2 regions of the Bacillus tequilensis genome follow, and region 2 is predicted to be linked to the other one. Evidence: a T-box and tRNA genes for the amino acid it is inferred to sense, from the RefSeq annotation. Region 2 holds a T-box; the other holds one or more tRNA genes.
What was found. The T-box of region 2 lies ahead of ileS (isoleucine--tRNA ligase). A T-box ahead of a tRNA ligase gene usually reads a tRNA of that ligase, here a tRNA-Ile.
Positions count from the first base shown of each region.

Region 1 (10,227 bases), 1.5 Mb from region 2:
AATGATTACGCCCGAAAAAAGGGACTCATTAAAGAAAATGATCCCAACTTAAGCGGTGATGACGTAAGAGAAGGGCTAACCGCAATTATTTCAATCAAACACCCTGATCCGCAGTTTGAGGGCCAAACGAAAACAAAGCTAGGCAACTCAGAAGCCCGGACGATCACAGATACGTTATTTTCTGCGGCAATGGAAACATTTATGCTGGAAAATCCAGATGCGGCCAAAAAAATTGTCGATAAAGGTTTAATGGCGGCAAGAGCAAGAATGGCTGCGAAAAAAGCGCGTGAATTAACACGCCGCAAGAGTGCACTGGAAATTTCAAACCTTCCTGGTAAGTTAGCGGACTGCTCTTCAAAGGATCCGAGCATCTCCGAGTTATATATCGTAGAGGGTGACTCTGCCGGAGGATCTGCTAAACAAGGCCGCGACAGACATTTCCAAGCCATTTTGCCGCTTAGAGGTAAAATCCTGAACGTTGAAAAAGCCAGACTGGATAAAATCCTTTCTAACAACGAAGTTCGCTCTATGATCACAGCGCTCGGCACAGGTATCGGAGAAGATTTCAATCTGGAAAAAGCCCGTTATCATAAAGTTGTCATTATGACAGATGCCGACGTTGACGGTGCGCACATCAGAACACTGCTGCTAACGTTCTTTTACAGATATATGCGCCAAATTATCGAAAATGGCTACGTGTACATTGCACAGCCGCCGCTCTACAAGGTCCAACAGGGAAAACGTGTTGAATATGCGTACAATGACAAGGAGCTTGAAGATCTGTTGAAAACACTTCCTCAAACGCCTAAGCCTGGATTGCAGCGTTATAAAGGTCTTGGTGAAATGAACGCCGTCCAGCTTTGGGAGACAACCATGGATCCAGACTCCAGAACGCTTCTCCAGGTAACTCTTGAAGATGCGATGGATGCGGATGAGACATTTGAAATGCTCATGGGTGACAAAGTAGAACCGCGCAGAAACTTCATAGAAGCAAATGCGAGATACGTTAAAAATCTTGACATCTAATCATAAAAAGCCTTATTTCCAATAAGAAATAAGGCTTTTTTCTAAACAGGATCGAACACAGCAATGCCTGTAAAACCTATATATTCTAGCAATTTAATGTGTATAATCATAAGTTTATTGATATAATGGAGAATAGTGAAATCGTATTGAAGATCATAATGGACAATCTACTCCCACATATTTCATGTGATACTTCAGGGAGGTTTTTTAATGAGTGAACAAAACACACCACAAGTTCGTGAAATAAATATCAGTCAGGAAATGCGTACGTCCTTCTTGGATTATGCAATGAGCGTTATTGTGTCTCGTGCTCTTCCGGATGTTCGTGACGGTTTAAAACCGGTTCACAGACGGATTTTGTATGCCATGAACGATTTGGGCATGACGAGCGACAAGCCTTATAAAAAATCCGCGCGTATCGTCGGAGAAGTTATCGGGAAATACCACCCGCACGGTGACTCAGCGGTATACGAATCCATGGTCAGAATGGCTCAGGACTTCAACTACCGTTATATGCTTGTTGACGGTCACGGAAACTTCGGTTCTGTTGACGGCGACTCAGCGGCTGCCATGCGTTATACAGAAGCAAGAATGTCTAAAATCTCGATGGAAATTCTTCGAGATATCACAAAAGACACGATTGATTATCAGGACAACTATGACGGGTCAGAAAGAGAACCTGTCGTTATGCCTTCAAGGTTCCCGAATCTGCTTGTAAACGGCGCTGCTGGTATTGCGGTAGGTATGGCGACAAACATCCCTCCGCACCAGCTTGGAGAAATCATTGATGGCGTACTTGCGGTCAGTGAGAGCCCGGACATTACAATTCAGGAGCTGATGGAGGTCATTCCAGGGCCTGACTTCCCGACCGCGGGCCAAATTCTGGGACGCAGCGGTATTCGGAAAGCATACGAATCTGGCCGAGGCTCTATCACGATCCGGGCAAAAGCTGAGATCGAACAAACCTCTTCAGGTAAAGAAAGAATTATCGTTACAGAGTTACCTTATCAAGTAAATAAGGCGAAATTAATCGAGAAAATTGCTGATCTCGTTAGGGACAAGAAGATAGAGGGCATCACAGATTTGCGTGATGAATCAGACCGTACAGGTATGAGAATTGTCATTGAAATCAGACGCGATGCCAATGCAAATGTTATTCTGAACAATCTTTACAAACAAACTGCGCTACAAACATCTTTTGGTATCAACCTGCTTGCACTTGTTGACGGTCAGCCGAAAGTTTTAAATCTAAAGCAATGCCTGGAGCATTACCTTGACCATCAAAAAGTTGTCATCAGACGCCGTACTGCTTATGAATTGCGTAAAGCGGAAGCGAGAGCTCATATCTTGGAAGGTTTGAGAATTGCTTTGGATCATCTCGATGCAGTTATTTCCCTTATCCGTAATTCCCAAACGGCAGAAATTGCGAGAACGGGTTTAATTGAACAATTCTCACTGACAGAGAAGCAAGCACAAGCGATCCTGGATATGAGGCTGCAGCGTTTAACAGGACTTGAACGTGAAAAGATCGAAGAAGAATACCAATCTCTTGTGACATTAATCGCAGAGCTGAAAGACATTTTGGCAAATGAATCTAAAGTGCTTGAGATCATCCGTGAAGAACTAACAGAAATCAAAGAGCGGTTTAACGATGAAAGACGTACTGAGATCGTCACTTCTGGCTTGGAGACAATTGAAGATGAAGATCTCATCGAGAGAGAAAATATCGTAGTCACTCTGACGCACAACGGATACGTCAAACGTCTTCCTGCATCAACCTACCGCAGTCAAAAACGAGGCGGGAAAGGTGTACAGGGAATGGGAACAAACGAAGATGACTTCGTTGAGCATTTGATTTCTACGTCAACTCACGATACGATTCTTTTCTTCTCGAATAAAGGGAAAGTATATCGTGCAAAAGGGTATGAAATCCCTGAATACGGCAGAACAGCAAAAGGAATCCCGATTATCAACCTGCTTGAGGTAGAAAAGGGTGAATGGATTAACGCGATTATTCCAGTCACAGAATTCAATGCGGATCTTTATCTTTTCTTCACAACAAAGCACGGGGTTTCAAAACGAACTTCATTGTCCCAGTTCGCTAATATTCGCAACAATGGTCTGATCGCGCTCGGTCTTCGCGAGGATGATGAACTGATGGGTGTACGTCTGACTGACGGTACAAAACAAATGATCATCGGAACGAAAAACGGCTTGCTGATCCGCTTTCCTGAAACGGATGTCCGGGAAATGGGAAGAACTGCTGCAGGCGTAAAAGGCATCACCCTGACCGATGACGACGTTGTTGTCGGCATGGAGATATTAGAAGAAGAATCACATGTCCTGATCGTAACTGAAAAAGGTTACGGAAAACGAACTCCGGCTGAAGAGTACAGAGCCCAAAGCCGGGGCGGAAAAGGACTCAAAACAGCGAAAATTACTGAGAATAACGGCCAATTAGTTACAGTGAAAGCTACTAAAGGTGAAGAGGATCTAATGATTATTACAGCCAGCGGCGTACTCATTAGAATGGACATCAATGACATCTCAATCACCGGACGTGTCACTCAAGGTGTACGCCTTATCAGAATGGCTGATGAAGAGCATGTTGCGACAGTAGCATTAGTAGAGAAAAATGAAGAAGATGAGCAAGAAGAAACACAAGAAGAAGTGTAAGATCAAGCGCAGCTGAAATAGCTGCGCTTTTTTTGTATCCTATCCCTTTACAGTCATAAGAATTATGGTATAATCATTTCTGTTGTCTTTTAAAAGACACAAACATTGCTAGTAAAAACTTTTTTAAAAAAGTATTGACCTAGTTAACTAAAAATGTTACTATTAAGTAGTCGCTTCGAGAGAAGCACACAAAGTTCTTTGAAAACTAAACAAGACAAAACGTACCTGTTAATTCATTTTTAAACAAATCGCACAGCAATGTGCGTAGTCAGTCAAACTAGGGCCTGCACGATGCAGGTCACACAGGTGTCGTCGCAAGATGCGGCGAACTTAATCTGTGATCCATTTATCGGAGAGTTTGATCCTGGCTCAGGACGAACGCTGGCGGCGTGCCTAATACATGCAAGTCGAGCGGACAGATGGGAGCTTGCTCCCTGATGTTAGCGGCGGACGGGTGAGTAACACGTGGGTAACCTGCCTGTAAGACTGGGATAACTCCGGGAAACCGGGGCTAATACCGGATGGTTGTTTGAACCGCATGGTTCAAACATAAAAGGTGGCTTCGGCTACCACTTACAGATGGACCCGCGGCGCATTAGCTAGTTGGTGAGGTAATGGCTCACCAAGGCGACGATGCGTAGCCGACCTGAGAGGGTGATCGGCCACACTGGGACTGAGACACGGCCCAGACTCCTACGGGAGGCAGCAGTAGGGAATCTTCCGCAATGGACGAAAGTCTGACGGAGCAACGCCGCGTGAGTGATGAAGGTTTTCGGATCGTAAAGCTCTGTTGTTAGGGAAGAACAAGTACCGTTCGAATAGGGCGGTACCTTGACGGTACCTAACCAGAAAGCCACGGCTAACTACGTGCCAGCAGCCGCGGTAATACGTAGGTGGCAAGCGTTGTCCGGAATTATTGGGCGTAAAGGGCTCGCAGGCGGTTTCTTAAGTCTGATGTGAAAGCCCCCGGCTCAACCGGGGAGGGTCATTGGAAACTGGGGAACTTGAGTGCAGAAGAGGAGAGTGGAATTCCACGTGTAGCGGTGAAATGCGTAGAGATGTGGAGGAACACCAGTGGCGAAGGCGACTCTCTGGTCTGTAACTGACGCTGAGGAGCGAAAGCGTGGGGAGCGAACAGGATTAGATACCCTGGTAGTCCACGCCGTAAACGATGAGTGCTAAGTGTTAGGGGGTTTCCGCCCCTTAGTGCTGCAGCTAACGCATTAAGCACTCCGCCTGGGGAGTACGGTCGCAAGACTGAAACTCAAAGGAATTGACGGGGGCCCGCACAAGCGGTGGAGCATGTGGTTTAATTCGAAGCAACGCGAAGAACCTTACCAGGTCTTGACATCCTCTGACAATCCTAGAGATAGGACGTCCCCTTCGGGGGCAGAGTGACAGGTGGTGCATGGTTGTCGTCAGCTCGTGTCGTGAGATGTTGGGTTAAGTCCCGCAACGAGCGCAACCCTTGATCTTAGTTGCCAGCATTCAGTTGGGCACTCTAAGGTGACTGCCGGTGACAAACCGGAGGAAGGTGGGGATGACGTCAAATCATCATGCCCCTTATGACCTGGGCTACACACGTGCTACAATGGACAGAACAAAGGGCAGCGAAACCGCGAGGTTAAGCCAATCCCACAAATCTGTTCTCAGTTCGGATCGCAGTCTGCAACTCGACTGCGTGAAGCTGGAATCGCTAGTAATCGCGGATCAGCATGCCGCGGTGAATACGTTCCCGGGCCTTGTACACACCGCCCGTCACACCACGAGAGTTTGTAACACCCGAAGTCGGTGAGGTAACCTTTTAGGAGCCAGCCGCCGAAGGTGGGACAGATGATTGGGGTGAAGTCGTAACAAGGTAGCCGTATCGGAAGGTGCGGCTGGATCACCTCCTTTCTAAGGATATATACGGAATATAAGACCTCGGGTCTTATAAACAGAACGTTCCCTGTCTTGTTTAGTTTTGAAGGAACTTTGTTCCTTAAATAAGTTAAGATGGGCCTGTAGCTCAGCTGGTTAGAGCGCACGCCTGATAAGCGTGAGGTCGGTGGTTCGAGTCCACTCAGGCCCACCATCTTAAACAACGGGGCCTTAGCTCAGCTGGGAGAGCGCCTGCTTTGCACGCAGGAGGTCAGCGGTTCGATCCCGCTAGGCTCCACCAACGTGTTCTTTGAAAACTAGATAACAGTAGACATCACATTCAATTAGTAAGACAAGATATCACATAGTGATTCTTTTTAACGGTTAAGTTAGAAAGGGCGCACGGTGGATGCCTTGGCACTAGGAGCCGATGAAGGACGGGACGAACACCGATATGCTTCGGGGAGCTGTAAGCAAGCTTTGATCCGGAGATTTCCGAATGGGGAAACCCACCACTCGTAATGGAGTGGTATCCATATCTGAATACATAGGATATGAGAAGGCAGACCCGGGGAACTGAAACATCTAAGTACCCGGAGGAAGAGAAAGCAAATGCGATTCCCTGAGTAGCGGCGAGCGAAACGGGATCAGCCCAAACCAAGAGGCTTGCCTCTTGGGGTTGTAGGACACTCTGTACGGAGTTACAAAAGAACGAGGTAGATGAAGAGGTCTGGAAAGGCCCGCCATAGAAGGTAACAGCCCTGTAGTCAAAACTTCGTTCTCTCCTGAGTGGATCCTGAGTACGGCGGAACACGTGAAATTCCGTCGGAATCCGGGAGGACCATCTCCCAAGGCTAAATACTCCCTAGTGACCGATAGTGAACCAGTACCGTGAGGGAAAGGTGAAAAGCACCCCGGAAGGGGAGTGAAAGAGATCCTGAAACCGTGTGCCTACAAGTAGTCAGAGCCCGTTAACGGGTGATGGCGTGCCTTTTGTAGAATGAACCGGCGAGTTACGATCCCGTGCAAGGTTAAGCAGAAGATGCGGAGCCGCAGCGAAAGCGAGTCTGAATAGGGCGCATGAGTACGTGGTCGTAGACCCGAAACCAGGTGATCTACCCATGTCCAGGGTGAAGTTCAGGTAACACTGAATGGAGGCCCGAACCCACGCACGTTGAAAAGTGCGGGGATGAGGTGTGGGTAGGGGTGAAATGCCAATCGAACCTGGAGATAGCTGGTTCTCTCCGAAATAGCTTTAGGGCTAGCCTCAAGGTAAGAGTCTTGGAGGTAGAGCACTGATTGGACTAGGGGCCCCTACCGGGTTACCGAATTCAGTCAAACTCCGAATGCCAATGACTTATCCTTGGGAGTCAGACTGCGAGTGATAAGATCCGTAGTCGAAAGGGAAACAGCCCAGACCGCCAGCTAAGGTCCCAAAGTATACGTTAAGTGGAAAAGGATGTGGAGTTGCTTAGACAACCAGGATGTTGGCTTAGAAGCAGCCACCATTTAAAGAGTGCGTAATAGCTCACTGGTCGAGTGACTCTGCGCCGAAAATGTACCGGGGCTAAACGTATCACCGAAGCTGCGGACTGTTCTTCGAACAGTGGTAGGAGAGCGTTCTAAGGGCTGTGAAGCCAGACCGGAAGGACTGGTGGAGCGCTTAGAAGTGAGAATGCCGGTATGAGTAGCGAAAGAGGGGTGAGAATCCCCTCCACCGAATGCCTAAGGTTTCCTGAGGAAGGCTCGTCCGCTCAGGGTTAGTCGGGACCTAAGCCGAGGCCGAAAGGCGTAGGCGATGGACAACAGGTTGATATTCCTGTACCACCTCCTCACCATTTGAGCAATGGGGGGACGCAGGAGGATAGGGTAAGCGCGGTATTGGATATCCGCGTCCAAGCAGTTAGGCTGGGAAATAGGCAAATCCGTTTCCCATAAGGCTGAGCTGTGATGGCGAGCGAAATATAGTAGCGAAGTTCCTGATTCCACACTGCCAAGAAAAGCCTCTAGCGAGGTGAGAGGTGCCCGTACCGCAAACCGACACAGGTAGGCGAGGAGAGAATCCTAAGGTGATCGAGAGAACTCTCGTTAAGGAACTCGGCAAAATGACCCCGTAACTTCGGGAGAAGGGGTGCTCTGTTAGGGTGCAAGCCCGAGAGAGCCGCAGTGAATAGGCCCAGGCGACTGTTTAGCAAAAACACAGGTCTCTGCGAAGCCGCAAGGCGAAGTATAGGGGCTGACGCCTGCCCGGTGCTGGAAGGTTAAGAGGAGCGCTTAGCGTAAGCGAAGGTGCGAATTGAAGCCCCAGTAAACGGCGGCCGTAACTATAACGGTCCTAAGGTAGCGAAATTCCTTGTCGGGTAAGTTCCGACCCGCACGAAAGGCGCAACGATCTGGGCACTGTCTCAACGAGAGACTCGGTGAAATTATAGTACCTGTGAAGATGCAGGTTACCCGCGACAGGACGGAAAGACCCCGTGGAGCTTTACTGCAGCCTGATATTGAATGTTGGTACAGCTTGTACAGGATAGGTAGGAGCCTTGGAAACCGGAGCGCCAGCTTCGGTGGAGGCATCGGTGGGATACTACCCTGGCTGTATTGACCTTCTAACCCGCCGCCCTTATCGGGCGGGGAGACAGTGTCAGGTGGGCAGTTTGACTGGGGCGGTCGCCTCCTAAAAGGTAACGGAGGCGCCCAAAGGTTCCCTCAGAATGGTTGGAAATCATTCGCAGAGTGTAAAGGCACAAGGGAGCTTGACTGCGAGACCTACAAGTCGAGCAGGGACGAAAGTCGGGCTTAGTGATCCGGTGGTTCCGCATGGAAGGGCCATCGCTCAACGGATAAAAGCTACCCCGGGGATAACAGGCTTATCTCCCCCAAGAGTCCACATCGACGGGGAGGTTTGGCACCTCGATGTCGGCTCATCGCATCCTGGGGCTGTAGTCGGTCCCAAGGGTTGGGCTGTTCGCCCATTAAAGCGGTACGCGAGCTGGGTTCAGAACGTCGTGAGACAGTTCGGTCCCTATCCGTCGCGGGCGCAGGAAATTTGAGAGGAGCTGTCCTTAGTACGAGAGGACCGGGATGGACGCACCGCTGGTGTACCAGTTGTTCTGCCAAGGGCATCGCTGGGTAGCTATGTGCGGACGGGATAAGTGCTGAAAGCATCTAAGCATGAAGCCCCCCTCAAGATGAGATTTCCCATTCCGCAAGGAAGTAAGATCCCTGAAAGATGATCAGGTTGATAGGTCTGAGGTGGAAGTGTGGCGACACATGGAGCTGACAGATACTAATCGATCGAGGACTTAACCACATGTTGAATGATGTTATACCTGTTATCTAGTTTTGAGAGAACACCTCTCTAACAGCGGAAAAGTAAGGAAACTCCGCTAAGGGCTCTCACATCCTGTGAGAAACGCCCAGTACCTTCATCCTGAAGGCATTTGTTTGGTGGCGATAGCGAAGAGGTCACACCCGTTCCCATACCGAACACGGAAGTTAAGCTCTTCAGCGCCGATGGTAGTCGGGGGTTTCCCCCTGTGAGAGTAGGACGCCGCCAAGCAAGGTAAAACCCAGCTCATTGAGCTGGGTTTTTTGTTTGTCAAAACTGAAGAAGAAATTGTAAGGCGTATTTCGGGAATTTATTTTCTGTCACCAATAAAAACTGCTGAATTAACACGTAATCATCACTTATATGCTGCGTCAGCAACTCATACCACCATTCAGTCTCATATCTCGCAATCATCCCTATGTTGTACAAAATTAAATAATGAATTGCCATTTCAGGAAGTCTCAGAAACTGTTCCCTTTGAGAAGGAATAAAATATTGGTCCTTCCCCATGTCATACAATAAGCTGGTTGATGTCCATGGCTTCGTATCTTGCGGTGGAATTTCAAATAGCAGCCCGTGTTCATTTTTCTTTGCAAAAGACCATTGGAAATGATGGGCCATATATTCAGCAAATCTTGAATCAGACATTTTATAATTGATTACCACATCCTCTGGTACAGAAATCCATTCCTCTTCCTTCTCAACTTTTGTCAGAAAACATTCTTTCTGCTGGAAATAGAAAGTATCACTTAGCTCTGGAATCGCCTTTAATAATTTTTTCATGATGTACCGTTCATCCACTGTATCCGATTGCCCGAATATGTGTTGCATGAAATGCATGCATAGGCCGTTTCGTTGTATTTTGACTTCATCATCGCTAAAACAATAATTCTGTTTCTTTCGCTTTCTTGTTGTTACGCCATGCGCCAGTACTGATGTATGGCTTGGATAATGAGGATCACGTGTAATGAGACATGCTTTGATAAGTTGTGCCATTCCATAAAATAAAAGAATCGGTTTGATTTCTAATGGGGAATATGCAGCTTGTTTATAAAACGATTCTGCATGCTTTAAGAAATAGATAAATCGTTCACTGTTTTTAAAAGAGTTTTTCTTCGCATCATCAATACCGTTTAAGATATAAACTTTTTCTAGAAATTTTTGGGTTGATTCAACGGAGTAAAATAGCGCTAAGTCTTTCCACTCATGATATGTCATATGTATTTCCTGATCCCTTCCGTTATCTAAATATTTCAACTCTTTCCCGCTTCCTTGACATGCTCTTGGCTAGTTGATAATCTACATATAATATTTTGCCGAAAAGAGGGGGATTTACT
Region 1 is NZ_CP048852.1:5,351-15,577, forward strand. Features, by position in the region: gene gyrB (DNA topoisomerase (ATP-hydrolyzing) subunit B) at 1-1,026, shown strand, start outside; gene gyrA (DNA topoisomerase (ATP-hydrolyzing) subunit A) at 1,237-3,702, shown strand; rRNA gene G4P54_RS00040 (16S ribosomal RNA) at 4,049-5,598, shown strand; tRNA gene G4P54_RS00045 (tRNA-Ile) at 5,700-5,776, shown strand; tRNA gene G4P54_RS00050 (tRNA-Ala) at 5,788-5,863, shown strand; rRNA gene G4P54_RS00055 (23S ribosomal RNA) at 5,945-8,872, shown strand; rRNA gene rrf (5S ribosomal RNA) at 9,006-9,121, shown strand; gene G4P54_RS00065 (YaaC family protein) at 9,161-10,108, opposite strand.
Region 1: it has a tRNA-Ile gene. The T-box ahead of ileS (isoleucine--tRNA ligase) is inferred to sense a tRNA for this amino acid. The anticodon was not compared.

Region 2 (10,227 bases):
AGTCTCATGAAGAGCAGGAGCAAAAAGAAAAGCCGGCTTATACCGCAAACAAACCTGCGGGCAAACAGAATGTAGTGAGCTTGCAAAGTGTTCAGAAATCCTCTAAAGTGGTGTTGAGTGAGCCGCGCGTGTATGCGGAGGCGCAGGAAATAGCCGACCATTTGAAGAATCGGCGGGCAGTTGTCGTCAATCTTCAGCGGATACAGCATGACCAAGCTAAGCGGATTGTTGATTTTTTAAGCGGAACCGTTTATGCCATCGGCGGCGATATTCAAAGAATCGGCTCAGATATTTTTCTCTGCACGCCTGACAACGTAGATGTATCAGGCACAATTTCTGAGCTCATATCTGAAGACGAACATCAGAGGTGGTAAAGCGAGATGATCCTTTATCAAGTTTTTTCAGTTTTAAGCTTATTAATCACAATATACTCATTTGCCCTGATTATATATATTTTTATGTCATGGGTGCCGAGTACAAGGGAAACAGCAGTCGGGCGTTTTTTAGCTTCGATTTGTGAACCATATCTCGAACCATTTAGAAAAATCATCCCTCCGATCGCAATGCTGGATATTTCACCGATTGTAGCCATTCTTGTGCTTCGGTTTGCGACAACCGGCTTGTGGGGGCTCTATCGCATGATTGCGTTTTAATGTGACAGTTTGATAGGGGGCTTGGCAGCAGCCAAGCCTCTTTACATAGAAGGGAAAGACGATGAGCGATATCTATCAGCACTTCAGAAAAGACGAGCGGGCCTTTGTTGATCAGGCGCTCGAATGGAAAAGTATTGTCCAGGAGCAGTACAGGATGAAGCTGACCGACTTTTTAGACCCCCGAGAGCAGGTCATCCTCTCTGCTGTTACGGGACAGGCCGATGTCGGGCTTGCTTTTTCCGGCGGCTATGACAGAGCGGAGCGAAAACGGGCGATTCTCTATCCGGAGTACATGACGCCGGAAGAGGCGGATTTTGAACTGCAGGCTTTTCACGTCCGCTATGCAGAAAAGTTTGTCTCAGTAGATCACCGTTCTCTGCTTGGTGCATTAATGGGCATAGGCTTAAAGCGGCAAAAGTTTGGTGATATTGTTTTTTCTGAGACAGCAGTGCAATTGATTGTCTCAGCCGATACCGCTGATTTTGTGGCTGCGCAGCTGACCCAAGCAGGCAAAGCGGCGGTCAGCTTAGAGAAAATTGACTTGTCAGACCTTAACATTCCGGCAGTTGATGTCGAAATAAGGGATGACACGGTTTCTTCTTTGAGGCTTGACGCCGTCTGCGCCTCTATGAGCAGGCAATCCCGCCAGAAATCGCAGACGCTCGTAAAAAACGGGCTCGTAAAAGTGAACTGGAAGGTAGTTGAAGATCCTTCCTATATGGTGGCGGAAGGGGACATGCTGTCTATCAGAGGTTTTGGCCGCTGCAGCTTAACAAAAATCGAAGGAAAAACCAAAAAAGACAAATGGAGAGTGACGTTTGAACGACAAAAATAGTCGGTTTTTCAGTTTTTTTCTCCATCTGTGCGAAATTTGTTTTATAATGTGAACTAGATAACCGTACTGAAATGTAAAAATGGAGGTGGCATCATGCCATTAACGCCAAATGATATTCACAACAAGACGTTTACAAAAAGTTTTCGCGGATATGATGAAGATGAAGTAAATGAATTCCTAGCGCAAGTCAGAAAAGATTACGAAATTGTTCTCCGTAAGAAAACTGAGCTTGAAGCGAAAGTCAATGAACTTGATGAAAGAATCGGACACTTTGCCAATATTGAGGAAACGTTGAATAAATCAATTTTAGTTGCCCAAGAAGCGGCTGAAGACGTAAAACGCAATTCTCAAAAAGAAGCAAAGCTGATCGTTCGGGAAGCGGAGAAAAATGCTGATCGCATTATCAACGAGTCTTTATCAAAATCCAGAAAAATCGCTATGGAAATTGAAGAGCTGAAAAAACAGTCTAAAGTTTTCAGAACACGTTTCCAAATGCTGATTGAAGCGCAGCTTGATCTTCTGAAAAATGACGATTGGGATCATCTGCTTGAGTATGAAGTCGACGCAGTATTTGAGGAAAAGGAATAAATTCTCTGATTATCTTGACATTTTCTTAGCTTGTCGAATATAATACGTTCATAAATTCAGATGAAAAAACGGTTGAAAGGGACAGTCATGTTTCATTCAGGCCTTCATAGCGACCCGGAGATGGTGAAAGTCCGGGATGGCCGGAATCATGTAGATCAGCCCTTAAGTTTCCTTTCTGAACTCACAGTAGGTTAGGACGTTCATCACGTTACGATGCTCGAGAGGAAAAAGCGTATGGTGGCTTTTTCTAAAAGGGTGGTACCGCGAGATAAGCTTTCTCGTCCCTTATGGGATGAGAGGGCTTTTTTTATTTTCTGAAAAAATGCAGTGGAGGAATGAAAATGGATTTTAAAGATACGCTCTTAATGCCGAAAACAGATTTTCCGATGCGGGGAAATTTGCCAAACCGTGAGCCTGACATCCAAAAGAAATGGGAGGAAGAGGAGATCTACCGTCTTGTGCAGGAACGGACGAAAGACCGCCCGAAATTTGTTTTACATGATGGACCTCCGTATGCAAACGGTGATATCCATATGGGTCACGCGCTTAACAAAATTTTGAAGGATTTCATTGTCCGCTACAAATCAATGAGCGGCTACAACGCGCCGTATGTACCAGGCTGGGATACACATGGATTGCCGATTGAAACGGCTCTCACAAAAAATAAAAAAGTCAACCGCAAAGAAATGTCAGTAGCGGAATTCCGCAAACTGTGCGAAGAGTACGCTTGGAAGCAAATCGAGGGACAGCGTGAGCAGTTTAAACGCCTTGGTGTCCGCGGTGATTGGGAAAACCCGTATGTGACTTTAAAACCGGAATACGAAGCGCAGCAAATTCGCGTATTTGGTGAGATGGCAAAACGAGGCTACATTTATAAAGGCCTTAAACCAGTCAACTGGTCACCTTCAAGTGAGTCTGCTTTGGCTGAAGCCGAAATCGAATATCAAGATAAACGTTCAGCATCTATTTACGTTGCTTTCGGTGTGAAAGACGGAAAAGGCGTTCTGGAAAACGGCGAGCGTATCATCATTTGGACAACAACGCCGTGGACAATTCCGGCGAACCTCGGAATTTCAGTGCATCCTGATCTTGAGTACAGTGTGATTGCGGTGGGTGAAGACCGCTTTGTTGTAGCCAGTGCTTTAGTTGAAAATGTTGCGGCTGCATGCGGATTTGATCAATATGAAGTGACAAGAACGATTAAAGGGAAAGACCTTGAGAATATTGTCGCTGAACACCCGCTCTATGGCAGAGACTCTCTCGTTATGCTTGGTGAACACGTAACAACTGATGCCGGTACAGGCTGCGTTCATACAGCCCCGGGACATGGGGAAGACGACTTTATCATCGGCCAAAAATACGGTTTAGACGTGCTTTGTCCTGTTGATGCAAAAGGTGTTATGACAAGCGAAGCGCCCGGCTTTGAAGGCATGTTTTATGATGATGCGAACAAAGCGATCACACAGCAGCTTGATGAAAAAGGCGCGCTTGTAAAACTTGAATTCATTACTCACTCTTACCCGCACGATTGGAGAACGAAGAAACCAACCATTTTCAGAGCGACAGCTCAATGGTTTGCGTCTATTAAAGATTTTAGATCAGATCTCCTGGATGCCATTAAAGAAACCAAATGGGTTCCTGAATGGGGCGAGCAGCGTTTGCACAACATGGTGCGTGACCGCGGAGACTGGTGTATTTCCAGACAGCGCGCATGGGGTGTTCCGATTCCGGTATTTTACGCTGAAAACGGAGAACCGATTATTACAGATGAAACCATTGAACATGTTTCTGAATTATTCAGACAGCACGGATCAAACATTTGGTTTGAAAAAGAAGCGAAAGATCTTCTTCCGGAAGGCTTTACGCACCCTGGCAGCCCGAACGGTACATTTACAAAAGAACAGGACATCATGGATGTGTGGTTCGATTCGGGATCTTCCCACCAAGCCGTGCTTGAAGAACGTGAAGATCTCGTTCGTCCGGCTGATTTATATCTAGAAGGATCAGACCAATATCGCGGCTGGTTCAACTCATCTCTTTCTACAGGAGTAGCCGTGACAGGGAAAGCGCCGTATAAAGGCGTGCTCAGCCATGGATTTGCACTGGATGGAGAAGGGCGCAAGATGAGTAAATCAATCGGTAACGTCGTTGTTCCAGCTAAAGTCATGAAACAGCTTGGCGCCGACATCTTGAGATTATGGGTGTCTTCAGTTGATTACCAGGCGGACGTTCGTGTGTCTGACGCGATTTTGAAACAGGTTGCTGAAGTATACCGCAAAATCCGCAACACGTTCCGTTTCCTTCATGGCAACTTATTCGATTTTGATCCAAAAACGAATGCGGTGGCTGTCGAAGATCTTCGTGAAGTGGATCAGTATATGCTGATTAAGCTGAACAAACTGATTGAAAAAGTGAAAAAAGCGTACGATGAGTACGAATTTGCGGTTGTGTATCACAGCATCCATAATTTCTGCACAATCGAATTGAGTTCATTCTATCTTGATTTCGCAAAAGATGTTGTATACATCGAGCATGCCGATCATCCGGATAGACGCAGCATGCAGACCGTATTCTACGAGACGCTTCTCGCATTAGTGAAGCTGTCAGCGCCTATCCTTCCGCATACGGCTGACGAGCTATGGTCTCATTTAACATTTGTAGAAGAGCAGAGCGTGCAGCTGACAGACATGCCGGAAACAACTAAGGTTCCAAACAGCGAAGCGACTGAAGAAAAGTTCGATCGCTTTATGGCTATTCGTGATGATGTGCTAAAAGCGTTAGAAACTGCGCGGAATGAAAAAATCATTGGTAAATCATTGGAAGCGAACCTGAAATTGTATCCGAACAAAGAAAACCAAGAGCTCTTGGCTTCCATTAAAGAAAATCTTTCTCAGCTGTTTATTGTTTCTGAACTGACAATCGGCGAAGAAAATGAAGCGCCGAACGATGCGCAAAGCTTTGCGACGGGCAAAATCATTGTCGAAAAAGCAGAAGGCGAAATGTGTGAGAGATCGCGTGTGATTTCAAAAGATGTGGGTGTAAATCCGAAATACCCTACACTTTCACTGCGAAACGCTGAAATCGTTGAAAAATACTATCAAAAATAATGGAAAAGGGCCCGGCGGAAAAAGCCGGGCTTTTTTCGTGCCAAGAGTGACATCGTTTAGAACGGCAGGAAAAATCTTATGGGCTTTAGATCATCATTCACAGGCAACAATATAGGTACTACGTTAAGAGCAGGAGTTGTGATGAATGAATGATCAACTGACCGCAATTTATACGGAACTTCTTCTAATGAAAGAAGAACTACAGTCGAGGTTATTTGAGTATTCTTGCTTTCAAGTTTCAACAAGCCCGCAAGCCGCAATCAATCATAAACAAAAAGCAACTCTGATCTATCACATTAAAGAAGAGCTTCAAGATGTTCTCCTGGCATTGTCCAAAATCGAAAACGGCACATTTGGATACTGTGAAGAAACCGGGGATGCCATTCCTCTCTCAAAGCTGGCGGTTCTGCCGACTGCCCGAACAGCAAACGATTTTGTTTATTCTGTCCAATTTGAAAAAAAAACGCTTCCGCTGTGGAAATCAACGGATATCGAATATGGTCAGGCACTGTATGAATAACAGTGTCTGGCCGGCTAATATGCCTGATATATCTTTACTCCGGGGCTTTTTATTGATAAAATGCATAATGGATTAAAGTAACCGTAAACTGGAGGAACGTTTGTGCTGTATTATGTGATCGCACTACTTATTATTGCAGCTGATCAATTGACAAAATGGCTTGTCGTTAAGAACATGGAGCTTGGCCAAAGCATTCCGATCATTGATCAGGTATTCTATATCACCTCCCATCGCAATACGGGTGCTGCATGGGGGATATTAGCCGGTCAGATGTGGTTTTTCTACCTCATTACAACCGCGGTTATTATTGGCATTGTTTATTACATACAGCGTTATACAAAAGGACAAAGGCTTCTTGGCGTTGCCCTCGGACTTATGCTTGGCGGTGCCATCGGCAACTTTATCGATCGGGCTGTCAGACAGGAAGTTGTTGACTTTATCCACGTGATGATTGTGGATTACAATTACCCGATTTTTAACATCGCGGACTCTTCACTATGTGTCGGCGTCATGCTTTTATTTATACAAATGCTGTTGGACAGCGGGAAAAAGAAAAAGGAGCAATAGCATGAATCAATTTGATATAACCGCTTCAGAAGAACAAAAAAGTGAGCGGATTGATAAATTTCTGGCATCGGCCGAAAATGATTGGTCGAGAACCCAGGTGCAGCAATGGGTGAAAGACGGACAAGTTGTCGTAAACGGAAATCCTGTAAAAGCGAATTATAAAATTCAGCCGGGTGATCAGGTGACCGTCACTGTGCCTGAGCCGGAAGCGCTCGACGTACTGGCAGAACCGATGGATCTGGATATTTACTATGAAGATCAGGATGTGCTGGTCGTCAATAAACCTCGCGGAATGGTTGTGCACCCGGCTCCCGGGCATCTTACCGGCACACTTGTAAACGGCCTTATGGCTCATTGCACGGATCTATCTGGAATTAATGGCGTGATGCGTCCGGGAATCGTTCACAGAATCGATAAGGACACGTCCGGCTTATTAATGGTGGCGAAAAATGATATGGCGCATGAGTCACTCGTAAACCAATTGGTCCACAAAACGGTTACTCGGAAATATACGGCGGTTGTCCACGGGCTTATTTCTCACGATGACGGCACAATTGATGCGCCAATCGGACGGGACAAGAAAGACCGTCAAAGCATGACTGTCACGCGTGATGGCAAAAACGCCGTCACTCATTTTCATGTGCTTGAGCGTTTTCAAGATTTTACGTTGGTGGAATGCCAGCTTGAAACAGGAAGAACCCATCAAATCCGTGTGCATATGAAATATATCGGATTTCCATTAGCGGGTGATCCAAAATATGGTCCAAGAAAAACGATCGATTTTAACGGACAGGCACTTCACGCCGGAATTTTAGGCTTTGATCACCCTCGCACCGGTGAGTATGTCGAATTCGAAGCGCCGCTTCCGGAGGATATGGCAGAATTAATCGAAAACCTCAGGAAAAACGGTTGACAGACTGTTCCTTTTCTGAAATAATAAACGAAGCTGAATAGATTCTTTAAAACAGTCCAGAGAGGCTGAGAAGGATAACGGATAGACGGGATGCGTGTATGTGCACGCACCTTGTCCTAAAACCCCTCTATGCTCTGGCAGGAGGGGTTTTTTCTTCTATATGAACTGTGAGGTGTCACACATTGAATCAAAAAGCTGTCATTCTCGACGAACAGGCAATCAGACGGGCGCTGACCAGAATTGCCCACGAAATGATTGAACGCAATAAAGGAATGAATAACTGCATCCTGGTCGGCATCAAGACAAGAGGGATTTACTTGGCCAAACGCCTTGCAGAACGAATCGAACAGATTGAAGGAAACCCTGTAACAGTCGGTGAAATCGATATTACTCTTTATAGAGACGATCTTTCCAAAAAAACGAGCAATGAAGAACCGCTTGTGAAAGGTGCAGATATTCCGGTAGACATCACAGATCAAAAAGTCATTCTCGTTGACGATGTCTTGTTCACCGGAAGAACGGTCAGAGCGGGTATGGATGCGCTTGTTGATGTAGGCAGACCTTCCTCCATTCAGCTGGCTGTGCTTGTTGACAGAGGACACCGGGAGCTGCCAATCCGAGCGGATTATATTGGGAAAAACATCCCGACATCAAAAGCTGAAAAGGTTATGGTTCAGCTTGATGAGGTGGATCAAAACGATCTCGTCGCCATTTATGAAAATGAATAATAGATCACCTTTTTAAAGGCAATCCAGAGAGGTTGCAAAGAGGTGCACAACGAAGATCCAGCCCCGAAAGAATTCGGCAGGTCTTTGTATGCCTCTTTGCGTAAAAACAGCAAAGAGGTTTTTTTATGCAGTCATTGAGTCATCCTAATATAAAAGTTCACAATCAGGGGGAAAATCATCATGAGTAAGAAAAAAGTAAATTTAGGAGTCAGAGATGTCCCGACACCTTTCTCTTGGGTTTCATTCAGCCTGCAGCATTTGTTTGCCATGTTTGGTTCAACAATATTAGTTCCGAAGCTGGTCGGAATGAGTCCTGCTGTAGCATTGGTTACAAGCGGCATCGGGACACTGGCTTACCTTCTGATTACGAGAGGGCAAATTCCGGCGTATCTCGGTTCTTCCTTCGCCTTTATTTCTCCGATCATACTTGTAAAAGCGACCGGCGGGCCGGGAGCGGCAATGGTCGGAGCGTTTCTGGCAGGATTAGTGTACGGGCTGATTGCCTTATTGATCAGGCAGCTTGGAACAGGATGGCTGATGGGGATTCTCCCGCCTGTTGTCGTAGGACCTGTTATTATCGTTATCGGGCTGGGGCTGGCAAGCACTGCGGTAAATATGGCGATGTACGCTGATCCAAATGCGAGTGAATTGGTCTACAGCTTAAAGCACTTCAGTGTAGCAGGGGTTACGCTGGCCATCACGATTATTTGCGCGATTTTCTTACGGGGGTTTCTAAGCCTGATTCCGGTTTTGATCGGAATTATTGGCGGATACCTGTTCGCCCTTACTCAAGGGATTGTCAACTTTCAGCCGGTGCTTGACGCGAAATGGTTTGCAGTGCCTGAATTTGTCATCCCGTTCAAAGACTATTCACCAACAGTAACACTCGGCATCGCAGCGGCAATGGTACCCGTCGCGTTTGTGACAATGTCAGAGCATATCGGCCACCAAATGGTGCTGAGCAAAGTTGTCGGACAAGATTTCATTAAAAAGCCGGGGCTTCACCGCTCCATTATGGGTGACAGCGTGGCGACAATCCTTGCTTCCCTGATCGGCGGCCCTCCGACGACAACTTACGGGGAAAACATTGGCGTGCTGGCCATCACAAGAGTATTCAGCGTCTTTGTTATCGGCGGCGCAGCGTTGATTGCCCTTTGCTTCGGCTTTATCGGCAAAATCTCAGCCCTGATCAGTTCAGTGCCGTCAGCGGTCATGGGAGGCGTCTCCTTCCTGCTGTTTGGAATCATCGCTTCGAGCGGTCTGAGAATGCTGATTGACAACAAAATTGATTATGAAAACAACAGAAACCTCATCATTACATCGGTCATCCTGGTGATCGGCGTAGGAGGCGCTTTTATCCAAGTGTCTCAAGGAGGATTCCAAGTGTCAGGAATGGCGCTTGCCGCAATTGTCGGTGTCATCTTAAACCTGATTCTTCCGCAGGCGAAGGAGGAGCAGGAGCAGGCTGACACATCTGAACAACATCATATCTAAAACCTTTTAATGAAAGTCCAGAGAGGCTTGGAAGGGTTATGAAGAGAAGGAAGCTTCAATGCTGCCCTCTATTTAACCGCACCCCGAGTCTATCTAAGACCGGGGTTTTTTTCAGCCTAAAAGTTGAAATGAGAGGGGAAAGAACATGAAGCATTTAACGACGATGAGCGAACTCAGTATTGAGGAAATCAAAGATTTGCTTCAAACAGCACAAGATCTCAAAAGCGGAAAAACAGACAATCAGCTGACAGGAACGTTTGCAGCTAACCTGTTTTTTGAACCAAGCACGAGAACGCGATTCAGCTTTGAAGTGGCGGAGAAAAAGCTCGGCATGAATGTCCTGAATCTTGATGGAACAAGCACAAGCGTGCAAAAAGGCGAAACCTTATATGACACCATCCGGACGCTTGAATCAATCGGTGTGGACGTTTGTGTCATCAGGCACAGTGAGGATGAATACTATCAAGCGCTTGTCAGCCAGGTGAATATCCCGATTCTGAATGCGGGAGACGGATGCGGCCAGCATCCGACACAATCACTGCTGGATTTAATGACGATTTATGAAGAGTTTAATACGTTCAAAGGGATTACCGTTTCCATTCACGGCGATATCAAGCACAGCAGAGTGGCAAGGTCTAATGCGGAGGTGTTGACAAGATTGGGTGCCCGCGTCCTGTTTTCAGGTCCTTCTGAATGGCAGGATGAAGAGAATACATTCGGCACATATGTCTCAATGGATGAAGCGGTTGAGGCTTCCGATGTCGTCATGCTGCTGCGCATTCAAAATGAAAGACATCAGTCTGCTGTCAGCCAGGAAGGTTA
Region 2 is NZ_CP048852.1:1,518,331-1,528,557, forward strand. Features, by position in the region: gene sepF (cell division protein SepF) at 1-374, shown strand, start outside; gene G4P54_RS08080 (YggT family protein) at 381-653, shown strand; gene G4P54_RS08085 (YlmH family RNA-binding protein) at 715-1,488, shown strand; gene divIVA (septum site-determining protein DivIVA) at 1,582-2,076, shown strand; T-box leader at 2,139-2,365, shown strand; gene ileS (isoleucine--tRNA ligase) at 2,418-5,183, shown strand; gene ylyA (sporulation-related RNA polymerase-binding protein YlyA) at 5,329-5,703, shown strand; gene lspA (signal peptidase II) at 5,806-6,270, shown strand; gene G4P54_RS08110 (RluA family pseudouridine synthase) at 6,272-7,183, shown strand; gene pyrR (bifunctional pyrimidine operon transcriptional regulator/uracil phosphoribosyltransferase) at 7,366-7,911, shown strand; gene pyrP (uracil permease PyrP) at 8,092-9,405, shown strand; gene G4P54_RS08125 (aspartate carbamoyltransferase catalytic subunit) at 9,551-10,227, shown strand, end outside.